DNA from 3 places in the Agarivorans sp. D1326 genome. Region 2 is predicted to be linked to each of the others. Evidence: predicted binding sites of a transcription regulator. Region 2 holds the regulator's gene; each other region holds the start of a gene.
What was found. Region 2 encodes LexA, which represses DNA repair genes until DNA is damaged. Its sites were predicted from a motif close to TACTGTATNNNNATACAGTA; they were not measured.
Positions count from the first base shown of each region.

Region 1: the regulator LexA is predicted to act here: its motif matches at 7,273-7,292, upstream of dinB (DNA polymerase IV).
Region 3: the regulator LexA is predicted to act here: its motif matches at 7,671-7,690, upstream of recA (recombinase RecA).

Region 1 covers NZ_JBTWEN010000001.1:717,745-727,905, forward strand. Annotated here, with positions in the region: gene ACYFDN_RS03280 (alpha/beta hydrolase) at 1-1,131, opposite strand, end outside; gene ACYFDN_RS03285 (NCS2 family permease) at 1,228-2,517, opposite strand; gene ACYFDN_RS03290 (aminoacyl-histidine dipeptidase) at 2,923-4,383, shown strand; gene ACYFDN_RS03295 (SPFH domain-containing protein) at 4,589-5,971, shown strand; gene dinB (DNA polymerase IV) at 6,164-7,258, opposite strand; gene ACYFDN_RS03305 (peptidoglycan-binding domain-containing protein) at 7,379-7,978, opposite strand; gene ACYFDN_RS03310 (choice-of-anchor L domain-containing protein) at 8,033-9,346, opposite strand; gene ACYFDN_RS03315 (MOSC N-terminal beta barrel domain-containing protein) at 9,656-10,161, shown strand, end outside.
Region 2 covers NZ_JBTWEN010000012.1:81,422-91,582, reverse strand. Annotated here, with positions in the region: gene cyoE (heme o synthase) at 1-237, opposite strand, end outside; gene ACYFDN_RS19080 (COX15/CtaA family protein) at 215-1,231, opposite strand; gene ACYFDN_RS19075 (hypothetical protein) at 1,248-1,751, opposite strand; gene ACYFDN_RS19070 (SURF1 family protein) at 1,748-2,476, opposite strand; gene ACYFDN_RS19065 (DUF2909 family protein) at 2,469-2,672, shown strand; gene ACYFDN_RS19060 (cytochrome c oxidase subunit 3) at 2,669-3,544, opposite strand; gene ACYFDN_RS19055 (cytochrome c oxidase assembly protein) at 3,528-4,106, opposite strand; gene ctaD (cytochrome c oxidase subunit I) at 4,108-5,700, opposite strand; gene coxB (cytochrome c oxidase subunit II) at 5,712-6,818, opposite strand; gene lexA (transcriptional repressor LexA) at 7,110-7,757, opposite strand; gene ACYFDN_RS19035 (helix-turn-helix domain-containing protein) at 8,583-9,401, shown strand; gene ACYFDN_RS19030 (hypothetical protein) at 9,699-10,161, shown strand, end outside.
Region 3 covers NZ_JBTWEN010000001.1:765,345-775,505, forward strand. Annotated here, with positions in the region: gene oadA (sodium-extruding oxaloacetate decarboxylase subunit alpha) at 1-136, opposite strand, end outside; gene ACYFDN_RS03470 (OadG family protein) at 157-399, opposite strand; tRNA gene ACYFDN_RS03475 (tRNA-Arg) at 751-827, opposite strand; tRNA gene ACYFDN_RS03480 (tRNA-Arg) at 887-963, opposite strand; tRNA gene ACYFDN_RS03485 (tRNA-Ser) at 975-1,067, opposite strand; tRNA gene ACYFDN_RS03490 (tRNA-Arg) at 1,113-1,189, opposite strand; tRNA gene ACYFDN_RS03495 (tRNA-Arg) at 1,244-1,320, opposite strand; tRNA gene ACYFDN_RS03500 (tRNA-Arg) at 1,367-1,443, opposite strand; tRNA gene ACYFDN_RS03505 (tRNA-Ser) at 1,455-1,547, opposite strand; gene csrA (carbon storage regulator CsrA) at 1,791-1,970, opposite strand; gene ACYFDN_RS03515 (aspartate kinase) at 2,078-3,292, opposite strand; gene alaS (alanine--tRNA ligase) at 3,331-5,955, opposite strand; gene ACYFDN_RS03525 (regulatory protein RecX) at 6,098-6,547, opposite strand; gene recA (recombinase RecA) at 6,582-7,625, opposite strand; gene mutS (DNA mismatch repair protein MutS) at 7,787-10,161, shown strand, end outside.

The sequences.
Region 1 (10,161 bases), on a different contig from region 2:
CGAAGCCATACTAAGCAAAGAAACATCGGTTTCTGGGCATATTGCGTCATTTTTACGGCCAACCACAAACATTGGCAACTTTGTTCTTGGCCCGCCAAGTATACCCTGAGTTTTCAAGGACAAAGGCATACAGCGATAATAGAGTCCTTCAGTATTTGAAGCATTCACGCCACTGCGATTAGCTAAACAATCTTGATACATTTGCGGTAAGTTATTAAATCGCTGGATATCACTAAATAACCTATCTACTGGTGCGCCAATAGTTACCACTGCGCGCAAACGCTCGGCGGCAACAAAAGCTAAGCGAGCAGCTACGTTACCGGCAAAGCGATAACCCAGCATGGCAACACGCGCATCATCGACCCAGGGCACCTTTGGCAAGTGATCTAATATAGCCAAGTGAATACGGCTGCTATCTTGTTGTAGCTTCCAGTTAAGGCAATGCCCCGCTCCTGGCATGTCTACGGTTAACATGGCAATACCTGCAGGCGCTAAGAAGCGTTCAAAAAACGGGTAAAGCTCAGTTTGAATGGTGTCTAAGCCTCCACTCACCATCACCACTGGTTTTACAGAGTCGGTATCTGGAAGGTGCAAATAACAAGCAACTTGTTTACCGTCTATCGGTACGTTTATGGTTTTACACTCATATTTACTTTGCTCTGTAGCAGCCATTAAATTGCTGTGAGCTAAAGCATGAGCAGAAGCAACTAAATCATCGCCCTTAAAATGTGGGTAGGCAGCAATAGTAGCGCTATAGCTAGCGAGTAAGAATTCTTGATAGGCTTTATCTCGCTGACCATTTTGCTCGGCATCTTTAGCTGAAATTTGGTGTTTAACTGCACGTTGCATCCATTCGTAGTTCCAGTTGCCCGGCTGGTAACCGCCAATGGTATCGAGCAACTCGCTAGTGCGCGGCTTATCGCACATTGCGATATCTGCAAACAGGCTTTCTGTTTCGATAGGATCTAAGCCTAACCAAGCCCAGTATTCTCTGCGCAAGATACGGTACCAGTTGCGACCTTCTTCTTGGCCTACAGCGCTTAATTGAGCCGCGCTCGAGTTAGACACGGTGGATGTTTCCACCACATTAATACGAGGTTTAAACAATACTTCCGACAGATTTTCTTTCAAAACAACCTACTCACTTGCTTATCAACTTATAAAATATATCACAAAAAAAAGCCGCCACTATGTGACGGCTTAGGATGCATTCTAAATGACTAAGCTTTAGAAGAACGCAAACTTAAGTACAAATACAGCAGCCAGTACCCAAACACTTAGTGGTACTTCTTTGTAGCGGCCAGCTAGTAACTTAATAACCGCGTAAGAAATAAAGCCTAATGCAATACCGTCTGCGATAGAGAACGACAATGGCATTAAGATAGCCACAATCGCTGCTGGAGCCGCTTCAGTAAGGTCAGTCCAATCTACATTAATTAAGCCCGACAGCATTAAAGTACACACATAGAACAGTGCGCCAGCTGTCGCGTAAGCTGGGATCATGCCCGCCAGCGGCGAGAACAATAGAGCAAGAATAAACAAAACGCCCACAACCACAGCTGTTAAGCCAGTACGGCCACCGGCTTCAACACCTGCGCCACTTTCGATGTAAGAAGTTGTACTTGAAGTACCTAATAGAGAACCGGCGATAGTGGCACTAGAGTCTGCCATCAACGCTTTCTTAAGATTAGGTAAACGGCCTTTCTCATCAAGCAAGTTTCCGCGCTGGGCAACTGCAGTTAAGGTACCTGCGGTATCGAACAAATCTACAAATAAGAAGGCAAAAATAACGCTAATCATGGTGACATCTAAGGCCCCCATAATATCTAACTGCAAGAAGGTAGGCGCTGGATTTGGTGGCATAGAAACAATGCCGCCATATTGAGTGTAACCCAATACAATAGACAGTACCGTAATCGCCAAAATAGAAATTAATACACCGCCTTTTACCTTACGGTATTCAAGACCAATGATTAAAAAGAAACCTAAAGCAGCCAGAATCATCTGGTGCGGGTTTTCTTTGCCTAAACTTACTAAGGTAGCTGGGTTATCAACCACAATACCTGCGTTTTTAAGCGCAATAAAACCAAGGAATAAACCAATACCTGCAGCAATACCTACACGTAAAGTTTGCGGAATCGAGTTAATAATCCACTCACGCACTTTAAATAGGCTTAGCAAAATGAAGATAACACCCGACAAGAACACGGCACCTAAAGCAACCTGCCATGTGTGGCCCATGCCTAGTACAACGCCATAGGTAAAAAAGGCATTTAAGCCCATGCCTGGCGCTTGAGCAATTGGGTAATTAGCGTACAAGCCCATAATGAAACAGCCAATGGCCGCAGCCAAACAGGTTGCAACAAAAACTGCACCTTGATCCATCTCGGTGGCAGCAAGCATGCTAGGGTTAACAAAGATAATGTAGGCCATGGTTAAGAAGGTGGTTAAACCTGCAATGACCTCTGTGCGCACATTGGTTCCGTGCTCTTTTAGCTTAAATAGTTTCTCTAACATAACGGCGTATGTTCCTTGGACAGACAGTTGGTTATTTTGGGCCACTAACAGGCATTCCATTATGCTGCTAGCAGAAATCGCGAGGCATTATATTCATCCCAAATCTAAGAAGCTACCTGATGATGCAACCAACCTGCGCTAGATCAGCAAAAAAAGCTAAAATCACCAACTCATAACGTTAATATGCTTCGAAATGCGGTAATTATTTAGTTTATATGGGAATTTTGATGCTTTCTTGATAGTGATTATCATGCTAGCCACTAGTAACAAAACCATTAGTTAAAGAGATGATTTATTGCGCCCAAACAATTATTCCACCAAAAAGCACATTAACAGACTTATATTCACAGTTTTGAGCTGCTAGAGTTCTATTAATTCTAGTAATACAGTTTAAAAGGTGGCTTTGTGTCTACACTATCTTCACTACATCCCCAGGGTTTATGGCAACACTTCGAAACAATGTGTTCTATCCCCCACCCCTCTAAGCACGAACAAGCAATGATTGACTGGGTAATGGGTTTAGCTGCCGAACACCAACTTGAACATTTTCAAGATGAAGTGGGCAACGTAATTATTAAAAAACCTGCCACCGCAGGCATGGAAGATCGCCAAGGCGTAATACTGCAAGCTCACCTAGACATGGTGCCGCAAGCCAATAATGATACCCAACACGACTTTACCAAAGATCCTATTCGCCCTTATATCGATGGCGAATGGGTTACCGCTGAAGGCACAACGCTGGGCGCAGATAACGGCATTGGCGGCTCATCTATATTGGCCATTTTAACCAGTAACGACATCACTCACGGCCCTATTGAAGCCTTATTTACCATTGATGAAGAAGCGGGTATGACTGGCGCCTTTGGTCTGCAAGCTGGTGTGCTTGAAGGTAAACTGCTAATCAACACCGACTCCGAGCAAGAAGGTGAAGTTTACATGGGCTGTGCCGGTGGCGGCGATACCAACGTGAGCTTTCCTCTTGAGTACCAAGCAACCCAAAGCAATCAATTAGCCATTGAATTAAGCATTAAAGGCTTAAAAGGCGGTCACTCGGGTTGCGACATTGATACTGGCCGCGCCAATGCCAACAAATTATTAGTGCGTTTACTGGCAGCCATGCAACAGCAAGGCATTGAGCCAATCATTTGCGAGATACAAGGCGGAAGCCTGCGCAATGCGATTCCTCGCGAAGCCAGCTGTAAATTGGTGTTTAACGCAGCAAAACACCCAGAGCTTGAGCAGGTTATCGAAGCACAAACCCTTGAGATAGTTGACGAGTTTGGGCTAGTTGAAACAGCTTTAAGCATTACTAGCCAGCAGGTTGCTACTCCAGAGACAAGCTTGAACACTAGCTTATCTCAACAAATTATAGCCAGCTTAAATGCCTGCACCAACGGCGTTGTAAGCATGAGCCAAACGGTTACCGGTGTAGTAGAAACCTCACTTAACCTTGGCGTAATTAGCCAAACAGAATCAACCATTGATGCAAAAATATTAGTGCGTTCGCTCATTGATTCAAGCCGTTTACAAGTTGAAGCGAGCTTAGCGTCACTGTTCAGTTTAACCAACGCTAAGATTAGCCACACTGGCGCCTACCCAGGCTGGAAACCAGAAGCTAACTCGGTAATGAAAAACGTCGTTCAGCAAAGCTACCAAGAGCTATTTGGCAAGTGCCCAAATGTGATGGTGATTCATGCGGGCTTAGAATGTGGCTTATTTAAAAGTGCTTACCCAGAATGGGACATGGCTTCTTTTGGCCCTACCATTAAGTTCCCACATAGCCCTGATGAGAAAGTAGAAATTGCCGCTGTAGAAAAATACTGGCAACTACTACTCAGTGTGCTGAAAAACATCCCAACTAAATAGTAAATTCTGTTTAAGAAGGCAAACTGGTTTCTCTGCCAGTTTGCCTTATATATCAAAGCTCTCCTCCAGCGAGTTATAGTTCCAAAACTCTGTTTATTAAATTATTAATATTGCCCTCAACAAGACGGCGAGCTGTGCTAATATCGCAGCCTTTAATTTTTAGTGTAAACATTGATTTAGAAGGAACTAACAATGGCTGAAACCAATGCCAGTGCAGAAAAAAGCCCTAGATAGCCTAAACAAGCTAAAAAAAGGTGGATTTCAATTTAACTTTAAGTTTGTTTTCATTTTGCTAGCCCTCGCGGGATTAGGCTACACCTTAAGTAACTCATTTTTCTATGCAGAACCGGGTTACATATACCACGTTAGAACTGTTACCGGTAATGAAGCGGTAGTCACTGAAGTTGGTTATAAGTTTTATCCTTTTGGCCGTTACAACTCATGGAAGAGAGCAATGACCGTGCAGTCTTTATCGGGTGCTGCTACAAACTCTATCCGCGCGGAAAAAGACTCTGACAACTCCTCAGCTAGCCTTCCGCCAATGAGCATTATGTTCTTAGACCAAGTAGACGCTCATGCCGAAGCCACCGTGCGTTTTTCGATTCCTGCCGACCATGAATCTTTCTTAAAACTGGCCCATGAATTTAGATCGCCGGAAAACTTATTACGTACCGCACTGATACCAGCCTTTAAAGAAACCTTGCAAGCAAATGCTTCATTAATGGCAGCCGAAGAATACTATGCAGGCGGAAGAACTGAATTCAACTCAGAGTTTGAAAACCAAATGAGTAGCGGTATTTTCTTAGTTAAACGTGAAGAAATCACCATACACTCAAAACAGTCTACAGGCACTGCCAACGCCGCTCTGGGCACCGACCAAGAAGAATATGGTGACGATAGCAAAACAGTATTTGTGGTGAACAAAGTACTAGATACAAACGGCTTACCGATGCGTAAGTCCCAGCGCTTCACCGATTTTGGCGTAACGGTAGTATCAGCATTAGTGACCGATATGCGCCCGAATGCCAAGTTTATTGAGCGTATGCAGCTCAAACAAAAAGCCTCAGCAGACCGAGCCATTGCTCGCGAGCAGCGAGTTCAAGAGGAAGAGCAACGACTACTCGCCATTGCTCGTGGTGAACGTGAAGTCGCAGAGCGTCAAGCTCAAGCAAAGGTTGAGCAGATTCAAAAAACCACCGAAGCGCAAACCGACAAACAGCTTGCTATCACCAATGCAGAGAAGTTAAAGGCTCAGGCAGAGATCTCTAAAGAAACGGCTGAAATCGACCTAGAAAAAGCCCGTATCGAAGCTGAAACCAAACGAACCTTGGCAGAAGCAGAAGCCTATCAAAAGCGGGTAATTCTTGAAGCGGATAACGCCTTAGCTCAGAAACTAGAAGCGGAAGTAAAGATTCAAGCGCTTTGGGCAGAAGCCTTTGCAAAACGTAACGTACCTACAAACGTTTTTGGCGCAGGTAGTCAATCAGGAACACCCTCAGGCAGCGACGCTGAAACGCGAGCGTTTATGCAAATGTTAACTTTAGATGCAGCTAAACGACTTAGTTATGACCGAGACCTTACTAAATAACCTAAGCTCGGGATAATAAACTGGTTTCTAGCGGCTATTTTTACTTATTTCGGTGTTGAAGATGCTTGCAATAGGCTAGCTATTGACGCGCAGCTTCGCCTTGAACTAAGCAAAACTATCTCGACAGAAACATGACACTAGATTAAGTACTTGGTTGCAAAGCTATCGTCACTTCCTTATCCCGAGTTCAGGTTAAGTAGTTAACGATTCAAACGGCAAAACCAGTTGTGGTGACTGGTTTTGCTGCTCATAAGCCAAACCAATATGCAAACCAATTAGCCGCACCGCCTTTCCCTTCCCTCTAGCAAGCGCCTCTTCAAACAACTCCAATAATGCCGACTCATCAATATGCTGACACTGTTGTTCTTTGGTAGTTTGTTGAAAATCTGCAAATTTTACTTTCACCCCAAGTTTATTCATCTTGGCTTGCTTTAAGTGCTTTTCACTGCGCCGCTTAAGCTCAGGCAGCAAGGCTAACAAGCGTTCTACCAAAATAGCTTGGTTACCTTCGTCTTTAGCAAAGGTGCGCTCTACCGCCACCGATTTTCGCTTACGATCGTTACTTACAGCGCGCTCGTCTACCCCCTGACAACGCAGCCACAACATCTCGCCAAATTTACCAAATAGCTGCTTTAACTTGTCTTTATCTGCACGGCGAACATCACCGCCGGTATACAAACCTTGATGATGCAGCTTCTCAATGCTCACCTTGCCAACACCTGAAATTTTTTCAAGCGCTAAGGTCTCGATAAACTCACTGACTTGCTGCGGTTTAATGACATATACGCCATTGGGTTTGTTTAAATCTGAGGCGATTTTGGCTAAAAACTTCACAGGCGCTACACCAGCAGATGCTGTTAGACCTGTTTTAGCAAAAATATCTTGGCGGATTTGTTCAGCGATGAGTGTGGCCGAGCCTTTGCAGGCCTCACTATTACTTACATCTAGGTAAGCTTCATCCAAAGACAGCGGCTCGATAGCATCGGCGTATTCATGAAAAATGCCTTGTACTTGTTTACTCACTTCTTGGTAAACCTGCATGCGTGGAGGCACCAATACCAAATGAGGGCAAAGCTGCAAGGCTTTATGGGTTGGCATAGCTGAGCGAACACCATATTCACGCGCAAGGTAGTTACAAGTAGTCAACACCCCGCGACCGCTGCGCATCCCGCCTACAGCCAAAGGAACATTGGCTAGCTCTGGCTGGTCTCGCATTTCAACAGCCGCATAAAAACAGTCCATATCAACATGGATTATTTTACGTTGTATTGGCTGTAAATCTGCCACAGCTATCGCCTCAAAACTGTATATAAACACAGTATGCGATATTTTACTAAAAATTCAAAGTAACAGAGCCACTTTCCTTCTAAAGTAAAGTGGCTCTATTTGGTAAACAATTGAATTGTGTTATTGGGTCTTTTTAAGGAATAAATTAGACAGGGTAAATTGGTCGGGAATACCCGTTTGCGGAATGCCGATGTCTTTTTGATACTTAACAAATACTTCCACATCCAATGGGGTAAATACTGAGCCATCAACCGAGGTATTGTAATACCCTAAAAACTTTAAACGCTGCTTAGCTCGCTGCAAAATCTCTACATAATAATAAGAGTTTGCATCGGCCACAGAGACCTGCACTAACGGGCTCTCTTTTTCTAAGCGAATTGGAAACACCGTTTTAATTAAGCTATTTACTGCGTCTAAGTACTTAATATCGGGGTTAGCTTTACAATGACGCTGCAGTAATGCCAACAACAACTCGGTAGTTTGCCAAGGCACAACATCATAGTTTGAGGGCTGAAATTGATTGTAAGAAGTCACGTAACCTTCTAACCAACCACCATAAAGTAAGTAATCAGAATTTTTCTGTTGAGCGCTTTGAGTAAAGTCACTACAGCTTTTTCTTGCGGCGCCTTTTGCAGCAAATTTACCAGAATCGTCAGCAGCCAATGCACTGCTGCTAATAAACACCGCAATCGACCAAACAACTATTAGTATATGTTTCATGACACCCCAAAAAGATTAAAGCCTAAGTTTTCACTTAGGCTTTTAAAAACAATACTATTTATAATAAGCACTGAGTTTTTTTCGTCCAGCCCAAAATGCCATAACTAGACCAAACATAAATAACGTTGGCGACTCTGGCACACTGTTGTTATCTGGAACAAATACCGTAACGGGTAGCTGCGATACTTGGAAGCTGCCCGTTTCGACAAAAGACAAACCGGTAACAAATGCCAGTGGACTGGTAGGATCCAAGCCAAGATCTAAGTTAATGCCGCTTAAGGTGAAGGTACTTACAGGATCAAAGTTGATACCAAACTCAAACGTTTCTCCTGCTGCTAATGCAATTTGCTGCAATACTCCTTCAAACAAAAACTCAATCACGTAACCATCTGGGTCATTCACCGAAGCTAATGAAGGTGCGGTAACTGAAGCAAACATACCATCAGTAGAGTAGACATAACCAGCTGCTACATCAGGGTCGATCCAAATCGTTTCACCACTTTGTACCTCGGGTAGGTCAAATACAAAGGCACCATTTTCATCAGTAGGGTTACTCGGATCCGGCAAAATCGGCACAAATTCAGATTCGCCTAATTCACCAAAGCTACTTAAGAAGATAGTCGTATCTAACACGCTATCGCCGGCATCAGCCAAAATGAAAGTAAAGGTGTTTACCCCTGGCTGTACTGGAGCATCAAAACGCAACTGCGGATTGCCGTTTGGTGCTAGTACACCATCAAGCTCAGTACCTCGAATGTCACTCATATCTGGATGGTCAATATTGATAGGTAACAAAGGGTCACCTGCACTAGAACCGGTGGGTAAGGCTCCTGCGATATTTTCACCATTTAAAAATAAGCCAAAGCCATCGGTGACAGTACCACCAACAAACTCCGGCCACTCTTCAGAGCCAAATACCCCGAAAAAAGTCAATGTGGTAGGGTCGACTGAATTTACCGTGAAGCTAATATCTAACTGCACCGGATCAAAATGGCCTTGAATACCCGTTAAAGGGGTTAACATTGCGTTTTGCTCAGCAGTTGCTGCAGTGTCAAAACTTCCGGTAAACCCACTGTCAGTATTTGGCCCATCCTCATACGATTTAACTAAACCAGAGCTAAGAACCACTCCGCCTTCCGAGGGAATACCATATACGCCAGACTCATTGGTGAAAGTACCAGCTTGCCCAAGACCAGATTGAGACAAAGTCGCCGAATTGATAACAATACTTGAATCAGGAACTAACAAAGATTCAGCTAGCTCCATTGCATCAAAACTTTCTGTTATAACGATAGCAGAGGCCATAGGCGCATAGAGCGATCCAATCGCTAACGAAACCAGCGAGGCCTGCAAAACTTTTTTGTTCATGACAGCTTCCCTTCCTTAAATAACGAGTGAACTTAAAAGTCTATTTAGTGAGCAAAAAGCACGCCAGCTGAAGACATAAAGATAAGGCAATGATAAATATATAAATAGTTTTTTATAACAGCTAAGTTCTTGGGTTGATTGTAAATAAAACTGACAGATTCATTTATAATATAATTACACTTTAGCTCGTGACCCGGTGGTTAAGGTGAGGTGGCGAAAACGTAGCTCGTTTTTTGCTGAACACCCTAGCTACCAAGCCTTTGCTTGAGTACTATTGCTAGATTAAATAGGCAAAAGGAAGCTCAAGCAGTGAATGATGCTCGTGTTAGTCAATTAAGTGTTTATCCGATTAAGTCAACCGCAGGTATTCATCTAAATCATGCCTTTGTTGAAGAGCATGGCTTAGCCTTTGACCGGCGCTTTGTGGTTTGCCAACCGGATGGCAAACAAATTACCGCACGTACTCACCCAAAGCTGGCTCAAGTTCATGCTGCGCTTACCCAAACCGGTTTGCAGCTAAGAGCAGAGAACATGCCAAACTTAGCGATACAATATGCCGAGTTCTCTAGTCACTACAAAGAGATAATGATTTGGAAAGATACAGTGCAAGCCCAGCATTGCAGTGAATCTTACGACCAATGGTTTAGTCGCTATTTGGGGGAAAAATGCCATTTAGTATTTTTTGGTGAACATTCATCTCGTTTGGTAAAACAGCGTGAAACCCAAGTTGCATTTGCCGATGGTTACCCACTGTTACTGATCTCAGAAGCATCACTCGAAGACTTGAACCTGCGCTCTACCACCAAGCACAGCAT
Region 2 (10,161 bases):
TTCACTATCAATGTAGTGATTAAAGGCGGCAGCGCCCGCAGCCATTAAACCAATGCCTAAGTTACCTATTAGTAAAGCTTGCCAAGGCGGCAAACCAGAAGTCGCCAAACATGCTCCTACCACCGCAGTGAGCACAATAAGGGCGACCACTTTGGGTTTGGTAAGTTTGTATAAGGCGCGCCAATTAATGCCTTTGTTGAGTGAACTTGGCGGGTTAAGCGTGTTCAACTTCGCCATAATGCGTCTCCTTTTGCTCAACGAATGTTGCTACGGCCGCACCCTGATAGTGAGCCAAGATTAAACTTATTAGACTTAACAACAGCATGGCAGCCACTAAGTTATGTGCCACAGCTATCGCCAAGGGTACTTGCCAAAGCACATTGGCAACGCCTAAACCGACTTGAGTAAACAATATAAAAATCAGCCTAGAGGCGCGCCCTCGTTCCATATCACTATGTCGTCGCTGAATGTAACTTAGCGCCAGAATGAACAAGTAAATGGCAGTTACGCCTGCCCAAATACGATGGGTAACATGAATGGTTTTGCGCTGTTCATGACTAAGCACACCAAATTCGTAATCATTGCCAGTAGCAAGCGGCAGCGGATCAAATGCATCCAGCTGATAAGAGCTTAGCCACTCTTCATGGCAAAGCGGCAAGCCCTGACAAGAAATGGCCGAGTAGTTAGCCGATGTCCAGCCACCTAATGCTATTTGCACAACTAGTACCAATAAACCTAGCCACAACCAACGGCCACTTCGCTGGGGCTTAGCTAATGGACGTTTTGCAATCATCAACCAAGTAAACAATAAAGCCAGCATTGAGAAACCACCTAGTAGGTGGCCCATAACTACAATGGGCATTAAACCAAGTGTTACCGTGAGCATGCCTAATATGGCTTGAAAGCCAATAAGCAGCACCGAGGCTAGCGCCCAAAAGCGGTGTTGCTTTTGCCAAAATGCCAGCGCAGCTAGTCCCACCACTAGCAAACCTAAACCGCCAGCAAAGTAGCGATGAATCATCTCATTCCAGGCTTTGTGCGCTTCTAGCGGCCGCTCTGGATAAGCACTAGCAGCGTGTTGAATATGCTCTTCACTTTGTGGAACCACTAACTGCCCATAACAGCCAGGCCAATCGGGGCAACCTAAACCAGCATCAGTTAAGCGAGTGAATGCGCCTAAACCAATGACAACAACGGCAAGTAAAATAGCGGCAATTAATCCCTTTTGCATATGCTGTCCTTAAACTCTATTGAAACCGCGAGTTTTTAATCAGTCGCTTCAAATCGGTGATTAGCCCTTTGATCTGCTCATCACCTTGAGCGGGTTGGTAGCTCAATATCACCCAACCTGTTGGGTCTATCACTAACCACTGTTGATCGTAATCGGCCAGTTGTTGATTAGCTTGTCCCAACCTCATTTGCTCAAGGCCATCGTTTATTTGATTGAGCTGTTCGCCGGAAGTAAGGGCAACTTTTTGAGTTTGCTGTTTGGCGATGCCCAAAGCTAACCAAGCATTATTGAGTTTGCCAAGCTGTTGCAAACAAGCTTGCGAGCAGTCGCCATCAATAACCTGAGCAATCGACCACTTACCTATGGGATAGTTTTCCAACTGTCTTGGCGGCTCCATCCACTCCCCATGACTGAGTGCACCCGGTTCATACCAACCCATTTTAAGTACTACCCAAGCCAAAATAAGCGGTACTAAAAATACCGAAGCAAGTAACAACATGGTTTTTTGGTGACTTCTCATAAACCTTCCTTGTTTCTATTTTGCACACAAAAATAAACGGTTAAGCCTGCGGCAACTAAGGCCATTAACAACCATTGCAGCGCATAACCTTGGTGCTTTTGCGGCGATATTGACACTAACTGTTCAGAACTATGCTCAAGTTGGCTATCTAGCACAAAAGGCAATAGTTCAAGATTCCAATAATCGGACAAAGCCGCAATATTGATTTGCTGAACCCGCAATCCCTGCGGCAGCTCTTCTAACCAGTGCTGCTGATTAAGTACCACTGGCAAGCTTATTTCTCTTAATCGATAGCGCGAAGGTAGCTCTTGAGCACTCATGACATCTGGTAGCAAACGCCGATCTGTTCCAGCGGGCTGCCAAGCAAGACGCACTAGTACATTGCCTTGAGGGGTATCTGCTAAGGTATAGGCGTCGTACCCCACTACTCCTTCATTTACTTTATTATCTAACCACAAAAACTTATCCGTGCTTGCGATGTCACTTAACGTAACTAATTGAAACGGCTGTACGCCCGAAGCAAGGGCCTGTTCTAAACTGGTTTCGAGCTGCGATTGCTGCTGGTATTGATCTAATAACTGCTGTTTTTGTTCACTGCGTTGCCATTGCCACAAGGAAAGCTTGACCATTAGCCCTATCAGCGCAACCATAAGCACTACAAACAGTATCAAGCGGTAAGAAACTGTTTTTTTATCAGCCTGTTGAGAGAGCTTAGTTATGGTCATAAAACTGCTAATTACCGCGTTAATCCTGTTTGTGGTGGTGAACATGCTGTTTGCTTTACGGGTAATGCTAAAGGGCGGAGAAAAACCAATGACCCATTACTTGGGTAAACGCTTAATTTTTAGCGTGTTGGTTATCCTATTGGTTTTACTCGCCATGGCGTTGGGCATTATTCAGCCCAACCCTCGCCCTTACTAAAGCACATAGACAAAAATAAACAGACACAACCACACCACATCTACAAAGTGCCAATACCAACTCGATGCCATAAATGCAAAGTGACTCTTACCGGTAAAGTGGCCTTTTAGTACCCTCAAAAACATCACCGTAAGCATGATAGCGCCTAAAGTAACGTGTAAGCCGTGAAAACCCGTGAGTAAGAAAAAGGTATTGCCATAAATGCCTGAATCAAGGCGCAAGCCTAATTCCTGATATGCATGAATGTATTCTTCAATTTGAAAAAATAAGAAAGCAAAACCTAGCACCAAGGTAATGGCTAACCACATTTTAAGTGGCCCACGTTTATCTTTTTCTAAACTCACATGAGCAAAGTGCAAAGTCACTGACGAAATCACCAGTATTACAGTATTCAACAGTGGCAAGCCGAACCAGCCCATCGCTTGGGTTGTTGTACCGCCGGGCGTTTCAACTAGCGGCCACATGGCAGTAAACTCAGGCCATAACACAGCGCCAGTCATTTCATTATTACCAGCACCGCCCAACCAAGGCACAGCAATCATTCTGGCGTAGAATAACGCTCCGAAAAATGCACCAAAGAACATTACCTCGGAGAAAATGAACCAACTCATGCCTTGGCGAAAAGAGCGGTCCATTTGGGCACTATATAAGCCATCCATACTCTCTTGGATAACATTGCCAAACCAACCAAACATCATGGTAACAATTACCACAAAGCCACATGACAATATCCAAAGGCCGTAGCTTTGCTCACTGCCCATTTGTTGAACAGAAAAACCAGCGCCCATGGCGATTAGGAATAAACCAACCGCGCCAACAATTGGCCATATACTTTGCGCAGGAACGTAATACTTCTCATAAGGCTGCGTCATTGCTCACCTCTCCATCGGCACTTACTTGTGCAGTTTCAGATTCAATCGGCTCGCCCTCTACGGCAAATAAGGTGTAAGCCAAAGTTAAGGTATTTATATCTTTAGGTAACTCTGGATCTACATAGAAGAACAATGGCATGTCTTGCTGTTGACCCGGAGCTAAGGTTTGCTGCTCAAAACAAAAACAGCTGACTTTTTTAAGATGATTGGCCGCCAAACCAGGGCTAACCGAAGGAACCGCCTGCACCGTGCCACGTTTGGGAGTAAGGTTACTAGCACTAAAATCAATCTGTAGTGTCTCACCTGGATGGACTTTTACTTGGTTAACCTTAGGACCAAACTTCCAATTTAGCCCTTGCGGTACATAGCTAATAAACTCCACGGTTACGCTGCGCTGTTGGTCAGTAACAAGGCTTAGTTCGCTGGCTTCTGTAGCTGTTTTGCCGTTAATGCCGGTAACCTGACAAAATACGTCATACAGCGGCACCAAGGCGTAACCAAAGCCGAACATAGCCACTACTACAAGCAGCAGCTTTGTGACTAAACGGCCATGGCCAAGCATATTATTTAATCTCCGGCGGTGTAGAGAAACTGTGGTAAGGCGCTGGCGATGGCAATGCATCCCATTCTAAGCCCTCTGCGCCTTCCCAAGGTTTAGCCGGAGCAGGTTCACCGCTACGAATACACTTAATCACCATGTACAAGAAGATGAACTGCGACAAACCAAAGGCAAAGCCACCAATACTCACAATGGCGTTAACATCGGCAAACTGCAACGCATAGTCTGGAATACGCCGTGGCATGCCACCTAAGCCTAAAAAGTGCATAGGGAAGAACAACACATTTACCGAGATAAGCGAACACCAGAAATGTAACCGGCCCAGGCCTTCGTCGTACATATTACCGGTCCACTTAGGTAGCCAATAATAAGCAGCGGCCATAATCGAGAATACCGCGCCAGTTACCAGTACATAATGGAAGTGCGCCACCACAAAATAAGTGTCGTGATATTGGAAATCCACCGGCGTAATCGCCAACATCAATCCCGAGAAACCACCGATGGTGAAAAGCACAATAAAGGCCAGTGCGAATAACATCGGCGTTTCAAAGGTCATTGAGCCGCGCCACATGGTGGCCACCCAGTTAAATACCTTCACCCCTGTAGGTACCGAGATCAGCATGGTACAAAACATGAAGAACAACTCAGCTGCCACAGGCATACCAGTAGTAAACATATGGTGCGCCCACACAATGAAGCTTAAACCAGCAATAGATGCAGTGGCGTAAACCATCGAGGCATAACCAAACAATCTTTTACGAGAGAAGGCAGGAACAATCGCCGAGATAATGCCGAAAGACGGCAAAATCATAATGTAAACTTCGGGGTGGCCAAAGAACCAGAATATGTGCTGGAACAGTACTGGGTCTCCTCCACCAGCGGCATCAAAAAACGACGTGCCAAAATACTTATCTGTAAGCACCATGGTCACTGCACCTGCTAATACCGGCATCACAGCAATCAACAAAAATGCGGTAATAAACCAAGTCCACACAAATAGCGGCAACTTCATGTAAGTCATGCCGGGTGCACGTAAGTTCATAATGGTTACAATCACATTGATCGCCCCCATAATCGAACTAATCCCCATAATATGCACCGAAAATACAAACAAAGCGGTACTGTCTGGGCTGTAGTTAGTAGAAAGCGGCGCGTAGAAAGTCCAACCAAAGTTAGGGCCACCACCTTCCATAAACAACGAGGCTAACAGCATGGTGAAAGCAAAAGGTAAAATCCAAAAGCTCCAGTTATTCATGCGTGGCAAGGCCATATCTGGCGCGCCAATCATCATCGGAATCAGCCAGTTAGCCAAACCGGTAAAGGCCGGCATTACTGCACCAAACACCATAATTAAGCCGTGCATAGTGGTCATTTGGTTGAAAAAGTTAGGTTCAACTAACTGTAAACCTGGTTGGAACAGCTCGGCGCGGATCACCATCGCCATCGCGCCACCGGTAATAAACATGGCAAAACTAAACCACAAATACATTGAGCCAATGTCTTTGTGGTTAGTGGTTAATACCCAACGCATTAAACCGCGCGGGGCACCGTGATGGTGCTCATCATGGTCAGCATGAACGTCACTAATCGTGCTCATTATCTCTCTCCCTACTGCGCTGCGTTTTGCACGGCCACAACATCCTTGGCCTGCACTAAATCACCGGTATCATTACCCCAAGCGTTACGCTCGTAAGTAATTACGGCAGCCAGCTCTTTCAAACCTAGCTGTTTACCAAAGGCTTGCATCGCAGTGCCCGGTACACCATTCACAACTACTTCAATATGTTTGCCCACATCACCAATAGCGATTGGGCTGTCTTTCAAGCCAGGGAACACACCTGGTAAGCCTTCACCGTTAACTTGGTGGCAAGCTGCACAGCTTTTGTCGTAGACTTTTTTGCCCAGCGACATCAGTTCGTCTTGCTCCATAGTCATAGCAACCAGCTCTAACTCTTGGGCTTGCTTGGCTTGATAAGCAGCTTCTTCCTCGGCTAACCAAACATCGTAATCAGCCTGCGTTTTAGCGATAACCACAATCGGCATAAAGCCGTGGTCCTTACCACATAACTCAGCACACTGGCCGCGGTAAATGCCGGGTTTATCAATGATGGTCCAAGCCTCATTAATAAAGCCAGGGTTGGCGTCTTTTTTAACTGCAAAATCCGGTACCCACCAGGAGTGGATAACATCTTCCGAAGTCATCAAAAAGCGTACTTTTTTATCGATAGGCAATACCAGCGGACGGTCTACCTCAAGCAAGTAGTTTTTGCGTTTTTCCAGCTTGCCGTTAACTTCATCCATATCAGAAGCCAGCACACTGTAGAATTCCAGTTCGCGGTCGAAGTATTTGTAATGCCACTTCCATTGGGACCCGGTTACTTGAATGGTGATATCGGCATCGGAAGGATCTTCCATGGCCAACAGGGTTTTAGTGGCAGGAATCGCCATCCCAATCAAAATAATGAAAGGAACGATGGTCCAAATAATTTCTACTTTGGTACTTTCATGAAATTGAGCCGGCTTGGCCCCTTTAGACTTGCGATGATGAAAAATAGCCCAGAACATGGCGCCAAACACCAGCACCCCAATAGCACAACAAATATAAAAAATTGTCATGTGCAGGCCATAAACCTGCTCACTAATGGCGGTAACACCCGGACGTAAGTTGAATGACATTTCTTGCGCAAATACTTGCGACGAAAAGAATGTCAGCATTATTAGCTGAATCCATCGGCCCACAGCGCTCTCCTTTGCTAGTAGCCAACGACAACAACTCTCCAAACTAGGAAAGTAGCTGCAGAAAAAGGGAAATCCCCCACCCCAAAAGTAGTAGACAGCAACAGCTAAATACAAGCTACTGCTTATAAATTAACCCCTAAGTTAAAGAAATGTAAATATATTGTTGAGATTTTTATGGATAAACACAAAAGATGTGATGCTAACGACAAAAGCCCAAATCGGGCTGATTTGGGCTTAAAAAGGGCGGAACTTATTGCTATGTAAGGCTTACATCCAATCGGCAGTGCGAATAATACCTACCGCTAAGCCTTCAATTTCGATGCTTTGATACTCTAAATCAACTTCAATAGTTGAGAGCTCTTCATTCTCTGGGTGCAAGTAAACCATTTTACCGTCGCGCTCAAAACGCTTAACCGTAACATCGTCTTCTAAACGTGCCACCACCACTTGCCCATTAAGAACGTCATTGGTTTTGTGCACCGCTAACAAGTCACCATCCATAATGCCGATGTCTTTCATACTCATTCCCTGCACCCGCAGTAAATAATCGGCATGAGGGTTAAACAAGTTAGCATCTACCGCATAGTGCGACTCTACATGCTCCTGCGCCAAAATAGGCTCGCCTGCAGCTACTTGGCCAATTAAAGGTAAACCGGGTTCTAAGTCTTCGGCTACTGGCTCATTAGCGCTGGCTGGCAAATACTCTTCACTAATGCGAATACCACGCGAAGCACCAGGGATCATCTCAATAGCACCTTTCTTAGCAAGAGCTCGTAGGTGCTCTTCTGCCGCATTAGCAGAACGAAAACCTAATTCTTTAGCGATCTCTGCACGGGTTGGCGGCATACCCGTTTCGGAAATATGACGACGAATTAATTCAAATACTTCTGTTTGACGGGGTGTTAAAGGCTTCATAATCTACCTGTAAGTTTATACAGCACACTGTTAGTATATACAGCATGAGCAATGAAGCAAGGATTTATCTAAATCAGTGACTTATTGTAGGTTTCAGTTTCATTGGAATTCTTTCCGCTACTTTGAAACTACACCCGATATTTTGTGACACCAATCACAAATAGATAGAATTAAGGATAAAAGAAAGATACGAAGAGTAGAGCTAACTCGCTATTGGACAAAAGTGAGTTAGAGTGTTTATGTAAATAAGCGTTGTCAGGGTTAGGTGGGATAAGAAAATATGCCTTTGCAGGGCTGAAAACAACAAAGAGACAATTCAAGGTTGTCTCTTTGTCAGTTTGGGTATCAAAGGTTCATACTTTTAAGGTCTTATTTTGCATATTATAAAAGTCACCTACACAGTATTCACTTTGGTTGAGGTCGCTATCAATCATGGAAGTGGTAAAGATGATTTGACCGTTACAATATGCTGTGGTAGAACACCACTGGAAACTTTACTCGATGGAAAATCGGTTTGGGCTGAGAAGAACTTAGCTCAAATCTAAACTGACAGACACCGATTCAAAATTGGGTAACTGTCAGATCAGGTCTGAGCTAGTACACATTATTGTATATTGAACCCGTGACTTTTCACTCCTTAGTTACTGACGGAAACGGTCTCACTCGAACTCCATGCGCAAAACATCCAGAGCACTGCTACTCACCTCAAGCCAAACAATGCTGTTTTATATCCCCTATTTCGAATCTAAGGGAATCGCCTGGAAGTCAAAGGCCAGAGAACAAGGTCTGCCCACTGCTTACTCAAGTACTGAGAAATGGTTACCGATGAAGAACGTCTCCTTGTTTCTTCATGAAATGGCAGCGAGATGCGCCGACGATATGCCCCTAGCTGCGGGTAAATACGCCGCTCAAATTTACATTGACGGCAAAGAGGGTTTCATTGGGAAAGATTTTGAACTCAAACAAGTCCTAGAATCATTTATGAGCAACGAGCACCTGTTTAGCCGACAAAACACCTATTGGCTAGAGAAGGCGGGTGAAGAGTGGTGCCTTTGCAACCGAAGTGAGATGAAACCCAGTTTTCCAGGTAGTGTCGTTAACGAATGGTTCAGAGTTGCGCTGGTAATGCAGTTTTGCCGACATTGGCTTGGCCCTGATTGGTCGCCCAGCTTTGTAAATGTTATGACCCATGAAAGCTCAGGCGCCAAGTTTGCGCAGCTGCTAATTCCGCGCACTCAGCTAAGCTACGATTCTCCCGCCTTGAAAATTGGTCTTGCTGGAGTGGACAATCTTCAACCTATGTCCAATCGTACTCTCAAATCCCGTGACATCTCTGAGATCTACTTGCTTTCAGAAAGCTACTGCCACCTACCCAACTTCACCTTAGAGTGGTTAGCCAGCCTGTTTGGCGTCACCAGCAAAACACTGTACCGCTACTTTAATGACCACAGCACATCGTTCAACCAGATGAAGAAACAATCGATTCTTAAGCAAACCCGGAAGCTACTAGAACAGAGTGACGACCCCATTGCTGACATTGCTTATCGTATGGGTTATCAGGATGTATCGAACTTTAACCGGGCAATCAAAGCCATCTGCGGCGCCACACCAGCCCAACTTCGTAAGCAGAATCTACCAGACTAACCTGTCGCAAATAACTGTACACAACTTGGTCGTTTCTCACTGCCCCTTCCCTGCAATCAGCTGCCATTAAAACTTTCCCCTGCCATTAGCTTTACCTAACTTATTGTGGCTAACGCTTATGTCAAGTGTCCGAATATGACCATGACAATGTCCATATATGACCTGTTTTCGGGTGCAGAGAAAACCTACTATTCACTCGTTCGAATGACTCGACGGCCTTCATAACGTCAATGACTAGGCAGATGGCCCTTATTAAAGGACTTCACACTAACTATCACTGAATTATGAGAGCTAACAATGAACACGACACCACTGGCACCTATCGCCGCTCTGAGCATGCTTTTTGCGCTACCCGCTTTTGCCGATAGCGACACGCCAGATCCAGCAGACCTAACTAAGACAAATACCTCTGCCTACGTGGGAATGAGTAACAACGGTGGGTTTAAAGGTTCAATCTCTGGCGATATGGCGTTTCAAAACGGTCAACAAGGCATGCTTACCGTGGAAGCCGCAATGGATAGTCACGGAAATTACACCGACAGTCGCCTGCAATACTTCCATGTTTTCTCTATAGCCAACTCTGTTGTGCCTAAAATCGCGGCTTCTGTAGATGTGCTAGACAACGCCTTGTTTAGCTCTGTTTCGCCCGGCGTGACGCTGGCTATTAACTCTGGTGTAAAAGGACTTAACATTTTTCCACGAGCAGGCGTGTTAGCAGGTAAGTTTTCCCAAGATCTTACCACCATGGCCAACATCTCTG
Region 3 (10,161 bases), on a different contig from region 2:
TTTCTAAAGACCAATAACCAATTTGGTCGAGTTGCTCAGCAATAGGCAACATATCTTCAATACGAAGACGGGTTGCTAATAATGATTGATGCGCGTCGCGCAATACAACATCGGTTAATGCAAGTGGTTTAGACATTGCGTTAAATCCTCTTTTAGTTATTGGGCCTTCCGGTACTGTTGAACAGCTGCTGATATAGCGGCTACTACAGTGGCGTTATTGGCAGGTTGGGGAGTTGGAGACGAGGTTTGCGTTGGTTCCGCTACTTCAGCTAGCGGTGGCGCTAGCTTAGCTAAGCCATTTACCGCAACAATAAGTAGCGATAAAAAAGCGAATACGGCGATCATCCCGCCCCCCATTAACGTTGCTGCTTCCACTAACAGCTCAGTCAAATCCATCATATTATTAATCCACATCCTTTGAGATTGGCGTAAGAATTACATGCTAAACAACAAAAATCAAACTTGATTTTTGAATAATTATTCAAAACCTTGGTATTGTTAACTTTATTTTGCCAATGACAAAATTCGCAATTATACGCCACATCGCTCATTACACAGCTTAAACCGCCAAACGATAACATTTAGTTAACAACTGATTTACAGCTGTACGACAGCATAATTCATTAACTAATCTAGCAGCTTAGCTACCTCAAAAGTAGTAATGTCGATCACAAGAGATGCAATTTTAAGATGAATAAGAGGTGAATAGTGATCTAGGGCGTGAAAGAGGATAAATAGAAAGAGAGAAAATGGCGCGCGTGGAAGGATTCGAACCTCCGACCGCCTGGTTCGTAGCCAGGTACTCTATCCAGCTGAGCTACACGCGCGTGGGTTATGAAACAAAGCCTAGAAGAGAATGGGCAATGCATCAAATAAAAACAGAAAATGGCGCGCGTGGAAGGATTCGCACCGCCGACCGCCTGGTTCGTCGCCAGGTACTCTATCCAGCTGAGCTACACGCGCGTTGAAATCGATGGCGGTGAGGGAGGGATTCGAACCCTCGATAGGGCTACAAACCCTATACTCCCTTAGCAGGGGAGCGCCTTCGGCCACTCGGCCACCTCACCTCGATTTCCTTCAGCAAGCTCGCCCAAGGGCAAACTAAAGAAGAATGGCGCGCGTGGAAGGATTCGAACCTCCGACCGCCTGGTTCGTAGCCAGGTACTCTATCCAGCTGAGCTACACGCGCGTAGGTAACACTTCAATAAAAAAAGCTCACATTAACTATGAGCTTTTTAAATAATGGCGCGCGTGGAAGGATTCGAACCTCCGACCGCCTGGTTCGTAGCCAGGTACTCTATCCAGCTGAGCTACACGCGCGCAGAAAACACTTTGAAACAAGAATGACGAGTCACTCTTTAAAATATGGCGCGCGTGGAAGGATTCGAACCTCCGACCGCCTGGTTCGTAGCCAGGTACTCTATCCAGCTGAGCTACACGCGCGTTGAAATCGATGGCGGTGAGGGAGGGATTCGAACCCTCGATAGGGCTACAAACCCTATACTCCCTTAGCAGGGGAGCGCCTTCGGCCACTCGGCCACCTCACCGCGATTTCGGATGCAGATATTACTGCTTCCAAAAATATAGTCAAACCTTTTTTACCACTTTTCTCTTGTTCGTTCAGCTTTCGAACAGTTGGCTATGTATTTGTTTAGCAACTGACTACAAAGCAAACGTTCTGGCTATTGAGAGGTGAATTTGTGGCCGCTGCTCATCAACATCAAAAGCCTAAAAAAACAAAAGGAAGCCAGAGGCTTCCTAAAGATAAATCTTGGCAATGTAAGGCTTGCTTAGGCGCCGGCACTTTTCTCTGCTTGAATGCGCATGTAGATCTCTTCACGGTGCACAGATACTTCTTTTGGTGCGTTTACGCCGATACGTACTTGGTTACCTTTAACACCTAATACAGTTACGGTTACTTCATCCCCAATCATTAACGTTTCGCCTACACGGCGCGTCAAAATTAGCATTCATTATCTCCTTAAATTCATATTCTTGTTCTTTAGCGACTTATCTAAGCTGTTATTTTTCTGCTATTAAGCGTATAGACTAGCTTGTTTAAGCCAAAGAGTCATTATTATTGCTCTAGGTTATATGCACTATGCAAAGCACGTACAGCCAACTCTAAATACTTTTCGTCTACTACAACCGACACTTTGATTTCAGAAGTCGAGATAAGTTGCATATTAATGCCCTCGTCTCCTAAGGTTTCAAACATGGTTTTAGCAACACCAGGATGGTTCATCATGCCCACCCCAACGATAGAAATTTTTGCCAAGGAATCTTTACCTTGAACTTCACGTGCGCCTAGTTTGCTAGAGGTTTCTTCTAGTAACTCTTTTGCTCGCTTGTAATCATTACGGTGAACCGTAAAGGTAAAATCTGCCGTATTATCGCCCATCGAGTTCTGAATGATCATATCAACGTCAATATTAGCATCACCAATTGGTGCCAAAATTGATGCAGCAACGGAAGGTTTATCTGGTACACCCAAAATAGTTAAACTTGCTTCATCACGATTAAATGCGATGCCTGATATTACGGGTGACTCCATTTTATTTCCCTCATAACTAATTAAGGTGCCATTACCTTCAGTAAAACTCGATAGAACACGCAACGGCACATTATATTTGCCGGCAAACTCAACAGCGCGGATCTGCAAAACTTTTGCGCCTAAACTGGCCATTTCCAGCATTTCTTCAAAAGTAATGCTCTCTAAACGGCGAGCTTTAGGCTCTACCCGTGGGTCAGTGGTGTAAACACCATCTACATCGGTGTATATCTGACACTCATCGGCTTTAAGCGCGGCGGCAATAGCCACTGCGGTAGTGTCTGAACCACCACGACCCAAAGTAGTAATGTAGTTGTCTGGGCTCCTACCTTGGAAGCCAGCAATCACCACCACTTTATTGTCTTTCAAGTGTGCGTGAATATTGTGGTCGTCAATATCAGTAATACGCGCTTTACCATGCGCATTATCGGTATGCATGCGGATCTGGTCGCCAGTCATAGAAATCGCATCACAACCTTTCTTCTGCAGTGCGATACTCAGCAAGGCAATAGTGACTTGCTCGCCGGTAGATACCAATACGTCTTTTTCTCGCTCACTGGCGTTTTCATCAATCTCTTGGGCCAAGCCTAATAAACGGTTGGTTTCACCAGACATTGCTGAAAGGACAACCACGATGTCATCGTCCGCTTCTTTACAGCGAATAACGCGATCAGCTACGGCTTGGATACGCTCTAAAGTACCTACCGAAGTGCCGCCATATTTTTGAACAATTAGTGCCACTTGCTTTCCTTTTTCTCTAACACTTAATGTATAACTATTTAAAGCTTCTCAACAAGCCACTCTTTCACTTCAGCTAAGGCTTTAGGTAAACCATCTGGATTTGAACCGCCGGCTTGTGCCATATCTGGACGGCCGCCACCCTTACCACCAACACATTGTGCAGCGATATTCACCATCTCACCCGCTTTAACGCGACCAGTAAGATCTTTAGTTACACCAGCAACCAAGCTAACTTTTCCGTCGTTTACAGTGCCTAGTAAAATTACGCCGCTTTCAAGCTTAACTTTGAGCTCATCAACGCTACTACGCAGTGCTTTACCTTCTGCGCCATCGATTAAAGCAATCAATACTTTCACACCATTAATGGTTTGTATTTGATCTGCAGCATCATTACTGGCGGCACTAGCTAACTTAGCTTTTAGCTGAGTTACTTCTTTCTCGAGCATTTTGTTGCGATCAACTAACTGAATCACTTTTTCGCCAATATTAAATTGGTCGCCTTTAACCAAGTTAGCAGCTTTTTCTGTCTCTTCGGCTAGGCGGTGAATCAAGTCGATAGCAAATTGACCGGTTACTGCTTCAATACGACGAACCCCAGCAGCAATACCTGCTTCGCTGGTGATTTTAAAGAAACCAATGTCACCAGTGTGGTTTACGTGAGTTCCCCCACATAGCTCAGTTGAGAAATCACCCATGCTTACAACACGCACGTCGTCGTCATATTTCTCACCAAATAAGGCCATCGCACCAGCCTGCTTAGCTTCATCAAGGTTCATTACCTTGGTCTCAACAGGCAGGTTGCGACGAATTTGTTGGTTTACTAGGTGTTCAACTTGGCGTAACGAGCGCATAGACACACCTTCAAAGTGTGAAAAATCGAAACGTAAGCGCGCCGCTTCTACCAAAGAACCTTTCTGAGTAACGTGCTCACCCAATGTTTGACGTAATGCAGCGTGCAATAGGTGTGTTACCGAGTGGTTTAGCGCAGTATTCCAGCGACGACGAGAATCAACTTTAGCTTGCACCTGCTGCTGAACATTTAAGTCACCACCTTGCAGGTAACCTTTATGTACAAAAGCCTTGCCCACTTTTAAGGTATCTTGCACAACAAAGCTTCCGCCTTGGTACATCAACTCGCCAGCATCGCCAGCTTGACCACCTGACTCGGCGTAAAACGGTGTTTTATCTAACACGATAATAGCTTGGTCACCACCGGTAAGAGACGATTGAGGCTCGCCATCTTTATACATTTCAACAATCTTAACGTCTGCTTCTAAGTGTTGGTAACCAAGGAACTCAGTCGCGCTGTCAATAATTAGATTGTCGTTGTAGTCGGTACCAAAGTTACTGGCTTGCTTCGCTCGCTCACGTTGAGCTTGCATGGCCGCTTCAAACTCGGCCTCATCTACACTTAACTCTCGCTCACGGGCGATATCAGCGGTTAAATCTGCGGGAAAGCCATAAGTGTCATAAAGCTTAAACACCAGGTCACCTGGAATAACCGAACCTTCCAATTCGCTAAGTGCTTCGTCCAAAATTAGCAAACCACGGTCAAGGGTTTTGGCAAACTGTTCTTCTTCTAGCTTAAGAACACGCTCAATAACCGGTAGTTGAGTTTGTAGCTCTGGGTAGGCTTCACCCATTTCAGCGATTAGTGCAGGCAACAATTTATAAAAGAATGCATCAGTAGCACCCAGCTTGTTACCATGTCGAACCGCTCGACGAATAATACGGCGAAGTACGTAACCGCGACCTTCATTAGCTGGCATAACACCATCTGCGATTAAGAAGCCACATGAACGAATATGATCGGCAATTACTCGCAATGATTTGTTTTCCAAATCATTGGTGCCAATAATTTTGGCAGCTGCTGCAATCAGGTTTTGGAAAATATCAATTTCATAGTTAGAGTGTACGCCTTGCAAAATGGCGGCGATTCGCTCTAAGCCCATACCGGTATCAACCGATGGGTTTGGTAAGGGCTCCATTGTTCCGTCGGCTTGACGGTTGAACTGCATAAATACTACGTTCCAAATCTCAATGAAACGGTCGCCATCTTCTTCAGGACTTCCTGGAGGACCGCCCCAGATATGTTCACCGTGGTCGTAAAAGATTTCGGTACAAGGACCACAAGGCCCAGTGTCACCCATTTGCCAAAAGTTATCTGACTCAAACTTTTTCTCTGGAGACTTATCGCCGATACGAATGATGCGATCTTTAGGCACACCAATTTTGTTAGCCCACAAATCAAAGGCTTCATCATCGGTTTGGTAAACGGTGACTAAAAGCTTCTCTTTAGGTAACTTAACAACTTCAGTTAAGAACTCCCATGCATAGCCAATGGCTTCTTCTTTGAAGTAATCACCAAAGCTGAAGTTACCTAGCATTTCAAAGAAAGTATGGTGACGCGCCGTATAGCCTACGTTTTCTAAATCATTGTGCTTACCGCCTGCTCGCACACAACGTTGTGAGCTAGTGGCTCGACTGTAATTTCGCTTATCAATGCCAAGAAATACGTCTTTGAACTGATTCATACCCGCATTGGTAAATAGTAAGGTAGGATCGTCGTGAGGGACTAATGAACTACTGGCAACTACTTGGTGATTTTTGCTGTTAAAGAAGCTTAAAAATGCATTTCTTACTTCAGCTGAAGTCATCTTCATGAAACTCTTTCCTGGGGGTTTGTAGCAACTCGACATAGCGGTGAAACCTAAAGTTTCCCGTCGATAAGCGCTAAAAAAGGTGAAACCGTTACTAATCGCGACAATATATCACGCAGACCTTTGCAGGCAAAGTGTTCGAGGCTTATTGCTGTTGTAGTTCGCTATACAAGATATTGATTAGTTCGAAATCGAAGCCTCGTCGAAACAAGTAGGCTGTACATTTTTGCTTTTGCATTCGGTCGCTGGGTAAACCTTGCTTAAATTTCTTGTTAAAACAAAGTTCGATGGCTTGGTACCAATCCCAGTCATCCTGTTCCAAAACTTCAATCGCTAAATCGCCGCTAATACCCTTGATTTGCAAATACTGCTTAATATAGTTTTTGCCATAGCCTCTGCTAACCCTAGCGCGGGTTAACGATGCAGCATAACTTCTATCATCTAACCAAGCATTTTGTTGCGCGTACTCTAGAGCATCACTAACTTCGTCATCTTGGTAGCCTTTTTGCCGCAGTTTTTGCAACAGCTGCAGTTGGCTATAAGAACGTCTTGATAGCAAGTCGATGGTGGTATGTAAGGCACTACGATTAGTCATAACAAAAAGGAGCCCTTAGGCTCCTTTATCTCGCTTATGCTTCTTGATCTACTGGAGCTTCAGCGGCAGGCTCTTGCTCTTCGAGCTCAACCTTATTTAACAGGTTGTTACGAATTGTCATCTCAATTTCTTGAGCAACTTCTGGATGCTCTTTTAAGTAGGTAGAAGCGTTTGCTTTACCTTGACCTATTTTATTGCCTTTGTAAGAGAACCAAGCACCGGCTTTATCAACCAGCTTCTCTTTAACACCTAGGTCAACCAGCTCACCGTAGCGGTTAAAACCTTCACCATACATAATCTGGAATTCAGCCTGTTTAAACGGTGGTGCAATTTTGTTTTTAACCACTTTAACGCGAGTTTCGTTACCAACAACTTCATCGCCAGCTTTAACTGCGCCAATGCGGCGAATGTCTAAACGAACCGATGCGTAGAATTTAAGTGCGTTACCACCGGTAGTGGTTTCAGGGTTACCAAACATTACACCAATCTTCATACGGATTTGGTTAATGAAGATACACATACAGTTAGTTTGCTTAAGGGTACCGGTTAACTTACGTAATGCTTGAGACATCAAACGTGCTTGCAGGCCAACGTGGCTATCGCCCATGTCTCCTTCAATTTCTGCTTTTGGTGTTAAGGCTGCAACCGAGTCAATAACAATCATATCTACAGCACCAGAGCGGGCTAACATATCGGTAATTTCTAGAGCTTGCTCACCAGTATCAGGTTGAGATACCAATAAGTTGTCTACGTCTACACCTAGCTTTTTCGCATAGATAGGGTCTAAGGCATGCTCCGCGTCAACAAAGGCACATACTTTACCCACTTTTTGGGCTTGCGCGATAGCTTCTAAAGTAAGTGTGGTTTTACCAGAACTTTCAGGGCCATAGATTTCAATCACACGGCCCATTGGCAAGCCACCTGCACCCAAAGCAATATCAATTGATAAAGAACCAGTAGAAATGGTTTCAATATCCATGGTACGGTTATCACCAAGCTTCATGATTGAGCCTTTACCAAATTGCTTCTCAATTTGGCCTAGGGCCGCAGCTAATGCCTTTTGTTTGTTCTGATCCATATCGCCCTCGTTAGGTGCTTTTAACTATCTTGTTGAACAGTAGTATACTGGGTATTCATACAGTATCAAGTTTATTCCATAAAATTCCTAAAAGAGTTTTGCCTAATTAGCTGGCAGCTTTTATCCTTGCAGCTTCGTTCACCTAAATAGCCAATAATTCGATTACGCTGATGACTGAAACAAACCTAGAAAAACATACGCCGATGATGCGCCAGTACCTTAATCTAAAGGCGCAACACCCTGATATCCTTCTGTTCTATCGGATGGGCGATTTCTATGAGTTGTTTTATGAGGATGCAAAACGCGCATCTGAACTAATGGATATTTCGCTAACCAAACGTGGACAATCAGCCGGTACGCCGATTCCCATGGCAGGCATTCCCTATCACGCGGCCGAGAACTATCTTTCACGACTTGTACAACTAGGCGAGTCAGTCGCGATTTGTGAACAGATTGGCGACCCAGCTACCAGTAAAGGGCCGGTCGAACGAAAAGTAGTTAGAATCATCACCCCTGGTACAGTAAGTGACGAAGCGCTACTAGAGGAAAAGCAAGACAACTTACTAGTTAGCGTAGTGAATCAACTAGAACAAATTGGTCTTGCTTACCTGGATATTGCCAGTGGTCGCTTCGTTATCAATCAGTTTAATGGCGAGGATCAGCTACAAGCCGAACTTCAGAGACTAAACCCAGCCGAATTGCTCTACCCCGACGATTTTGAATTTTACCCAAGTTTGCAAAGCTACAAAGGCCTACGCCGACGCGGTGAGTGGGAGTTTGATTTAGCCACAGCGGAAAAAGTGCTAAACCAGCAATTTGGTACTCGTCATCTAGATGGTTTTGGCGTGAGTGAATATCCCCTCGCCCTGTCGGCAGCGGGTTGCTTATTGCAATATGTCCAGGATACCCAGCGCACTGCATTGCCACATATCAATGCAATTATTATTGAAAGCCAAAGCCAGTTTATTCAGCTAGATGCAGCTAGTCGCAAAAACTTAGAGCTTACTCGAAACTTGGCCGGCACTTATGACAATACTCTCAGCGCCATTTTAGATCGCAGCGCCACTGCCATGGGTAGCCGCTTGCTCAACCGCTGGATCCATCAACCGTTGAGCAATCAGCAAGAAGTTGTAGCTCGCCAAGATTGTATTGCCGAGATCTTAAGTGCTGACCTCTATCCACAACTTCAAAGCATTCTTAAATCCATAGGTGACATTGAGCGTATTTTAGCGCGTTTAGCATTGCGCTCTGCTCGTCCTCGGGATCTTGCTCGCTTACGCAATGCTTTTGACCAACTGCCCGAGCTGCAAAGTTATTTACTTAACTGCCAGGCTTTAGCCCCTTTAGCTAAAAACATCGGTGAGTTCCCAGATACCCTCACACTGCTACAAAATGCAATTATTGATAATCCTCCAGTACTCATTCGAGATGGTGGGGTTATTGCGCCAGACTACAATCAAGAACTGGATGAGTGGCGTAACTTAAGTGACGGGGCTACTCAGTTCTTAAGTGATATAGAGCAGCGTGAGCGCGAGCAAACAGGCATCGCTAATCTAAAAATTGGCTATAACAAAGTGCATGGTTTTTATATCGAAGTTAGCAGAGCCCATGCAGAACAAGTTCCTGAGCACTATATTCGCCGTCAAACTTTAAAGAATATGGAGCGCTACATCATCCCTGAGCTTAAAGAGCACGAAGAAAAAGTGCTTTCTAGTCAAGGTAAAGCGCTAGCCCTTGAAAAACAGTTATACGAGCAACTACTCGACCTGTTAATGCCAGAGCTAAACAAAATGCAACAAAGTGCTCAAGCCATTGCTCAACTAGATGTTCTAGCGTGTTTGGCAGAAAGAGCCGAAAGCTTAAACTATTCTCGCCCAAGCTTTGTGAAAAACTCAGGTATTAGTATCCAGGGCGGCCGTCACCCGGTTGTAGAGCATGTAAATGAAACACCATTTATTGCCAACCCAGTTCAGCTAAACAAACAGCGCCAGCTATTAATAGTTACAGGCCCTAACATGGGTGGTAAATCGACTTATATGCGCCAAACAGCACTTATCTGTTTGATGGCTTACATGGGAAGTTATGTTCCGGCTGATAGCGCAGAACTTGGACCAATAGATAAAATCTTCACTCGTATTGGTGCTTCCGATGATCTGGCAAGTGGTCGTTCTACCTTTATGGTTGAGATGACTGAAACTGCAAATATATTGCATAACGCCACTGCCAATAGCCTAGTACTGATGGACGAAATTGGCCGAGGAACAAGCACTTATGATGGTATGTCATTAGCTTGGGCCGTAGCGCAGGCATTAGCTAAACTTAAATCACAAACGCTTTTTGCTACTCACTATTTTGAGTTAACTCAGCTTCCAGAATTGTTGGAAGGGGCAGCTAATGTGCATTTAGACGCGGTTGAACATCAGGATACCATCGCATTTATGCATCAAGTACAAGATGGCGCGGCGAGTAAAAGCTATGGCTTGCAAGTAGCTGCTCTTGCTGGCATTCCAAAAGCAGTCATCAACCAAGCGAAACG